DNA from 2 places in the Catenibacterium faecis genome. Region 2 is predicted to be linked to the other one. Evidence: riboswitches for the same ligand, from Rfam matches in the RefSeq annotation. Region 2 holds a riboswitch; the other holds the start of a gene.
What was found. A riboswitch is a leader RNA that binds a small molecule or an ion and turns the genes downstream of it on or off. The one in region 2 is predicted to bind ZMP and ZTP.
Positions count from the first base shown of each region.

Region 1: another riboswitch for ZMP and ZTP. It lies ahead of H8909_RS04650 (phosphoribosylaminoimidazolecarboxamide formyltransferase); the one in region 2 lies ahead of H8909_RS10615 (formate--tetrahydrofolate ligase).

Region 1 covers NZ_JACRWG010000013.1:10,214-14,031, reverse strand. Annotated here, with positions in the region: gene murB (UDP-N-acetylmuramate dehydrogenase) at 1-572, opposite strand, end outside; gene H8909_RS04650 (phosphoribosylaminoimidazolecarboxamide formyltransferase) at 611-1,789, opposite strand; ZMP/ZTP riboswitch at 1,828-1,913, opposite strand; gene H8909_RS04645 (ABC-F family ATP-binding cassette domain-containing protein) at 2,868-3,818, opposite strand, start outside.
Region 2 covers NZ_JACRWG010000055.1:422-4,239, forward strand. Annotated here, with positions in the region: gene H8909_RS13645 (group II intron maturase-specific domain-containing protein) at 1-412, shown strand, start outside; gene H8909_RS10610 (flavin reductase) at 502-1,020, opposite strand; ZMP/ZTP riboswitch at 1,111-1,191, shown strand; gene H8909_RS10615 (formate--tetrahydrofolate ligase) at 1,307-2,977, shown strand; gene purE (5-(carboxyamino)imidazole ribonucleotide mutase) at 3,057-3,545, shown strand; gene purC (phosphoribosylaminoimidazolesuccinocarboxamide synthase) at 3,561-3,818, shown strand, end outside.

The DNA.
Region 1 (3,818 bases), on a different contig from region 2:
GGAGGAGTAAGTCTATCATGACTTAAATGAATTCTCATAGAGATAATCAAATAACGTCCAGCATCTTCACCCTGATTAAAGATGCTTTGTCTATAACCTAGATTCATATCTTCTTTCTTAATAGTGACATACTTTTCTTCCTTGAAATCATAAGCATATACAGACTCTAATACCTGTTCTATTTCCTGACCATAAGCACCTACATTTTGGACAGGTGCAGCACCGACAGTACCAGGAATAGCACTTAATGCTTCAATACCAGATAAATTCTTTTCTGTAGTAAAAGCAACTAAATCATCAAGTAGTTCTCCACCCATTGCATCAATCGTCAATTCATCAATAAAACGTATACCTTTAATACGGTTTAAAAGAATAACCCCCTTGAAACCTTCATCTTTTCCAATTACATTACTTCCTGTACCTAGAATAAATACAGGTAATTGACGTTCTTTCGCAAATAAGTAAGCTTTTTCTACATCTTCTACGGTCTCTAATTCAATCACATAACGCGCTAGACCGCCTAGGCGCATTGTAGTGAGTTCTTTAATTTTTACATTCTCATTTATTTTCATAAAGTGCATTATAACACAGTTACAACAAAAGTAGGGGATTAATGATGGAATAATCTTTGATGAGTAAATGCGAGTACCATATCATACTTATCACAAGTATCAATAACATGATCATCACGAATAGAACCACCTGGTTCACCTACATACTTCACACCACTCTTATGAGCACGTTCAATATTATCTCCAAATGGGAAGAATGCGTCACTGCCTAGTACAACATCTGTATTCTTCTTTAACCATTCTTTCTTTTCTTCTCTAGTGAATACTTCTGGCTTTACTTTGAAATAGTTCTGCCATACATCATCACCTAGCACATCTTCATAATCATCTGATACATATGCATCAATTGTATTATCCTTTTCAGCACGTTTTAAACCATCAGCAAACTGTAAACCTAATACCTTAGGATGCTGACGTAAGAACCATACATCTGCCTTATTACCAGCAAGTCTTGTACAATGAATACGAGACTGCTGACCAGCTCCAATACCAATAGCCTGACCATTCTTGACATAACATACAGAATTAGACTGTGTATACTTTAATGTAATCATAGAAAGGATTAAATCATGTAATGCATGTTCAGGGATATCTTTATTTTTAGATACAACATCCTTAAACATTTCTTCATTAATCACACAGTTATTTCTACCTTGCTGGAATGTAATACCAAATACCTGCTTAATTTCTACTGGATTAGGTACATAGTGAGGGTCCATCTGTAATACACAATAAGTGCCTCTTCTTTTCTTCTTAAGTATTTCTAATGCTTCTTTTGTATAACCAGGGGCAATAATACCATCGCTGACTTCACGATTAATAAGTTTTGCAGTCACTTCATCACATACATCAGAAAGAGCACAGAAATCGCCATATGAACTCATACGGTCACTACCTCTTGCTTTAATATAGGCATTTGCGATAGGACTTAACACTTCAGCACTTTCCTTTACAAAATACATCTGTCTTTCTACTTCAGTTAAAGGTGTCCCAATAGCCACACCAGCAGGAGATACATGCTTAAAACTTGCAGCACAGCTCATATGAGCTGCTTCCTTTAATTCCTTCACCAACTGCCAGCTATTAAAAGCATCTAATAAGTTGATATAACCAGGTTTACCATTTAAGACAGTAAAAGGAAGTTCTCCTTCCTCCATAAATACCTTAGCAGGTTTCTGATTTGGGTTACAGCCATACTTTAATTCTAATTCTTTCATAGATTCCTCCAAAAAAAGAAGCCGACACATACTCCAGGCTTCTTTGCCCAGACGGTCGGCTTCTTCATTTGATTTATTATACTCCCTGTGGTCAATTCCACTTCCGTCAGTCATATAACTAATGTCATTATAGTAAAAAGAGTTTTGTAAAACAAGTATTTTCATTATATAAAAATAGAATGTAAACGCTTGCATGGTTGTAATTATTAGGCTATAATTAAGTCAGAAAGAGAGGAGGAAGACCTCCTTAACATATACATTCATCTCAAAGAACTTGGTCAGAAAGGAGAGATTCCAATGGGATACTGTGACTGAGTATCCGTTGAGGATACTCAATTAAATTAGGAAAAACGTATTTATCCACCGATAATGATTTATATGCAATATCAATAATGTATGGTTTATATGAAAGGTGGAAAACGGGAGATAGCTCCTGAATATAATAAGGTACGTTGATCTATATATTGGAAGGCTATAAAAAAGGTTTTCCCATTTATCTATGATGCTGGAAATTGAATCCAAAAGATGTAATCCTAGTATCCAGCAGGAAAGCTATGGTGATGTAAAAGCCATAGCTTTTTCATTTGGAAACAAAAACTCCTTGTCGATAGACAAAGAGTTTTTGCGCAAGTAGGCTCACTTAGAGTACTTCTACCGCTAGCGTAGTTGTATTGTATAATATATGTATACTAACGTCAATTGTATTTGTGAAAAAGCATCTATTTATCACTGTATTTTCAATTTATGAAAATGTGTGTAAACGCTTGCATTTGTGTGGATGATAATGTATGATATAAGCGAAAAGAGAAGACAGAAGATAAAACATTAAATATAAGACATGTTACTTGACTTCCTAGTCTAACGAACCGAAAAGTAAATAAGTAATACGGCAATTATGGTAAGATTCGATCTTATATTCAGTGAGAAATGAAAATTTCTAATAAAATGTTGAATCCATAAAAAGTCTAATAATAAAAAGAACTCAATATCAATAAGATGGGTTTGATAAATTATTCAAATGAGTCTAATGCTTCTCCTTATATAGCAAAAGAGGAATCCAAATGGATTCCTCTTTTCATTAGCTTTCTTCTATTTCTAATAGTTCTAGATAACGTTCATTCTTTTCTTCTAAAGTCTTTTCAACTTCATCACGTTCTTTACTTAATTCATCAAGCTTTTCAAAGTCCTGGGTATTTCCCATTTCCTCATCGATCTCACTTAAACGTGTTTCTAGATTCATAAGGAGATCATCCATACCTTCTAGTTCTTTCTTTTCACTGAAGGTTAATCTTCTTTTTCTATTTTCTTTAGCTTGTTTACGATAATCTTCTTTCTGAGATTCTGTTTCTTTCTTAGTATTAGTGATATCAATAGAAGCACTATAGCCACCATTCACATAATGAATTTCCTGATCTTTAAAGACAAATAAACCATCTACAATACGATCTAGGAAATAACGGTCATGGGATACAGTAATCACAATACCTTTAAATGTATCTAGATAATCTTCTAATACATTCAATGTTTCAATATCTAAATCATTCGTCGGTTCATCTAATAGTAATACATTAGGTGCACCCATTAATACCTTTAATAAGTAGAGTCTTCTTTGTTCACCACCGGATAACTTACCAATTTGTGTGTACTGGGCGTGGTCATCAAATAAGAAACGTTCACACATATTACGAGCACTAAGTGTTCCTTCACTTGTTTCTAGATTATCACTTGTTTCTCTAATATAATCAATAACTCTCATTGTAGGATCATCATAATGGAAATGTTGCTGGAAATAGCCCATACGGATTGTATCACCAATAATAATCTCCCCATCATAATCAGTGATAATACCTGCAATCATATTAAGGAGTGTTGTTTTACCACAGCCATTTTGTCCTAAGATACCAATACGGTCAAATCTCTTAAATAAATAAGAAAATGGCTTAAACATCACCTTATCAGGATAACTCTTAGACACATTCACTAACTCAATAGTCTTCTTACCTAAACGACTTGTAGTATCTATTAATTC
Region 2 (3,818 bases):
CGATAAATGTAGAAGAGAACTTATTAGAAGGATAGGAATTGCACGCCCTATTGCAGTCACATTCAAAAGAATCAATCAGATTGTAGTGGGGTGGATTAACTATTATCGAATAGGTATGATGAAATATTTCGTTGATGTCTTTGGTCAATGGCTTCGCCATAAAATCAGAGTTATCATTCTTAAACAATGGAAGAAACCAAAAAGAATATATATTAATCTACAGAAACTGAATAAGAAACTCAGTTGTCACTTTACAGATGAACAAATATTTTCGGTAGCAAACACTAGGCTAGGTCTATACAGACAGGCCAATGGCCATGTAGTCAATTTTCTACTTAGTCCCAAGATTCTAGCCATTAAGAAAGAGGATAGACCAGGTTTGGTCAATCCTCTTAACTACTATCTAAGTTAGTTTGAAATTATCATATAAATGTAGCGCCGTATATGAGACCCGTACGTACGGTGCAATGAGAGGCACAGAAATAATAATTAAATCCAATATTAACATTGTTTCTTGTCTACTCTATTATAGATTTTTTCAACTTCACAGATATACATTGTATGGAAATCTTTATTAGGATAGTTCTTATCCACAAGTGTTTCATCTAAGAAACATTCAGGCTTGATTGTATCTTCATAGAGTTTCTTTCCCACAACGACAATGTCTGCTTCTTCAAATGTAGGAAGACCTTCAATAAATGTAGGTGTTAAATCAGTCTTCGCAATCTTATCTCCATCACGTCCAGATTCTCTACCTAATACTGTTAAATCTTTCATATGTTCTCCATTAAAGAATGAAAGAGTCATTTGATCATTAGAATCTATAAATTCCTTTGTATAACGCTGTGGTCTTACAAAACAAGTCATCACTGGCTTATTCCATAATGTACCCATCTCGCCCCATGAAATAGTCATAGTATTAAATGCGTCTTTATTACCTGCACTAAGTAGTGCCCATTCTTTGTTCAATTTATTGAATATTTCTAAATCAAATGTCTTTACATCTATTTCTTTAAACATAGTCATTACCTCCGTTCTCTTATTATAGACTTATGCCACTATTTAATCAAATTTGTGCTTGTCAAACAATAGGTTATTTGATACACTACAACTGTATTATACGACTGACGGAAGTGGAATTAACCACATGGAGTATAATTTCTTGAAGAGCCGACCGTCTGGGCAACGTCCTGGACTTAGTAGGCTCTTTTTTTGTTTTTTCAAAAAAAAAGAAAGCATGCAGGTACTGGATTAGTATATAATTGTTTTGAAAGAAAATAACCTGAAAGAGAGGAAAAACAAAAAAATGTTAACAGACGTAGAAATTGCACAGAGTACAGTCATGGAGCCAATTAAAAATGTGGCAGAAAAGATTGGACTCACTGAAGATGATTTAGAATTATATGGTAAATATAAAGCAAAAATCTCTTTAGAAACTATCAAGAAAGTTGAAAATAATCCAGATGGTAAATTAATTCTTGTGACTGCAATCAACCCAACACCTGCAGGTGAAGGTAAGACAACTACAATGATTGGTTTATCACAGGCATTACATCAGTTAGGTAAGAAATCTATCGTTGCAATGCGTGAACCAAGTTTAGGCCCTTGCTTTGGTATTAAAGGTGGTGCAGCTGGTGGAGGATATGCCCAGGTTGTTCCTATGGAAGATATTAACCTTCATTTCACAGGTGATATTCATGCCATCACTTCAGCAAATAACTTGATTGCGGCAATGCTTGATAACTCTATTCAGCAGGGTAACCCTTTGAATATCGATACTAGACAGATTGTATGGAAGAGAGTTGTTGACTTAAACGATCGTGCTTTAAGACATATTGTTGTTGGTTTAGGCGGTAAACCAAATGGTGTTCCTCGTGAAGATGGTTTTGATATTAGTGTTGCAAGTGAAGTAATGGGTATCTTATGTTTATCTACTTCTCTTGAAGATTTAAAAGCAAGAGCCGCAAGAATGATTGTTGCTTATAATTATGATGGTGAACCAGTCACAGTTGATGATATTCATGCAACTGGTGCTGTAACTTTATTATTAAAGGATGCTATCAAGCCTAACCTTGTACAGACTTTAGATCATACTCCAGTATTTGTACATGGTGGTCCATTCGCCAATATCGCTCATGGATGTAACTCAGTCATGGCTACAAAGCTTGCTATGAAACTTGGTGATTATGCCATTACTGAAGCAGGATTTGGTGCTGATTTAGGAGCTGAAAAGTTCTTAGATATCAAGTGTCGTCAGGCTGGTTTAAATCCAGATGCAGTTGTCATTGTTGCGACTGTTCGTGCATTAAAGATGCATGGTGGTATTAATAAGAAAGAATTAGGTACTGAAAACCTTGAAGCATTAAAGAAGGGTATTGGTAACTTAACTAAACATATTGAAAACATCAAAAAGTTTGGTTTACCTTGTATAGTTGCTATTAACGCTTTCCCTACAGATACAGAAGCTGAATTAAAGCTATTAGATGATATGTGTAAGGAATTAAATGTTGAAGTATCTATTTCTGAAGTATGGGCTAAGGGTGGCGAAGGAGGCATTGATCTTGCTAACAAGCTATTAAATATCCTTGAAACAGAAGAATCTCATTATGCACCTATCTATTCATTAGATATGCCTATTGATGAAAAGATCAAGACAATCGCCAAAGAAATCTATGGTGCAGATGATGTTGTCTTCACTAAAAAGGCAGCTAACAAGATTAAGAAGTTCACTGCTCAGGGCTTAGGTGATTTACCAATTTGTGTTGCGAAAACTCAGTATTCTTTATCAGATGATGCGACTTTACTTGGACGTCCTGAAGGATTCAAGGTAACAATCAATGACTTGATTCCAAATACTGGTTCTGGATTCTTAGTTGCTATTTCTGGAAATATTATGCGTATGCCAGGTTTACCAAAAGTACCAGCTGCTAATAATATGGATATTGATGAAGAAGGTAAGATTACTGGTTTATTCTAATAATTGAGGTCAAGTTTAGGTGAAAGGCCTCTGAGCACCTAGATCATGAAAGTCATAATGAAAATAATGGAGGACTGAAATGAAAGCTGCAGTAATTATGGGTTCTGCCTCTGATGAAGCAAAGGTAGAAAAAGGAATTGCTATATTAAAAGAATATGGCGTAGATGTTGAAGTACGTGCTTTATCTGCACACCGTGCACATCGTGCATTGAGTGAATTTGTAGAAGAATGCAACAACAATGGAACAGATGTTATTTTAACAGCTGCTGGTATGGCTGCTGCCTTACCTGGTGTCGTTGCTTCTATGACAGTGTTACCAGTTATTGGTATTCCAATTAAAGGTGCAAGTTTAGATGGAATGGATGCCTTATTATCAATTGTCCAGATGCCTTCTGGTATCCCAGTTGCAACAGTTGCAATTGATGGTGCTAAGAATGCTGCCTGGTTAGCACTTGAAATCATGGCAATCAAATATCCAGAATTAAGTGAAAAATTAAAGAACAACCGTCAGGCTATGGAAAAAGCCTGCTTAGATACAAATAACGAAATTTCAGAAAAATATAGATAAGAGGAGAAAACAACAATGGAAAAGAAAGAATTAATGTACGAAGGAAAAGCTAAGGAAATTTTTGCAACTGATAATGAAGATGTTATCTTAATGCATTATAAAGATGATGCAACTGCAGGTAATGGTGTAAAACATGATCAGTTTGCTGGTAAGGGTGTATTAAACCACACTATTTCAGGTATTATCTTTGATATGTTAGAAGAAGCTGGTATCAAGACTCATATGATTGAAAAGTTAAATGATACTGATGATTTAGTTAAGAAAGTAGAAATC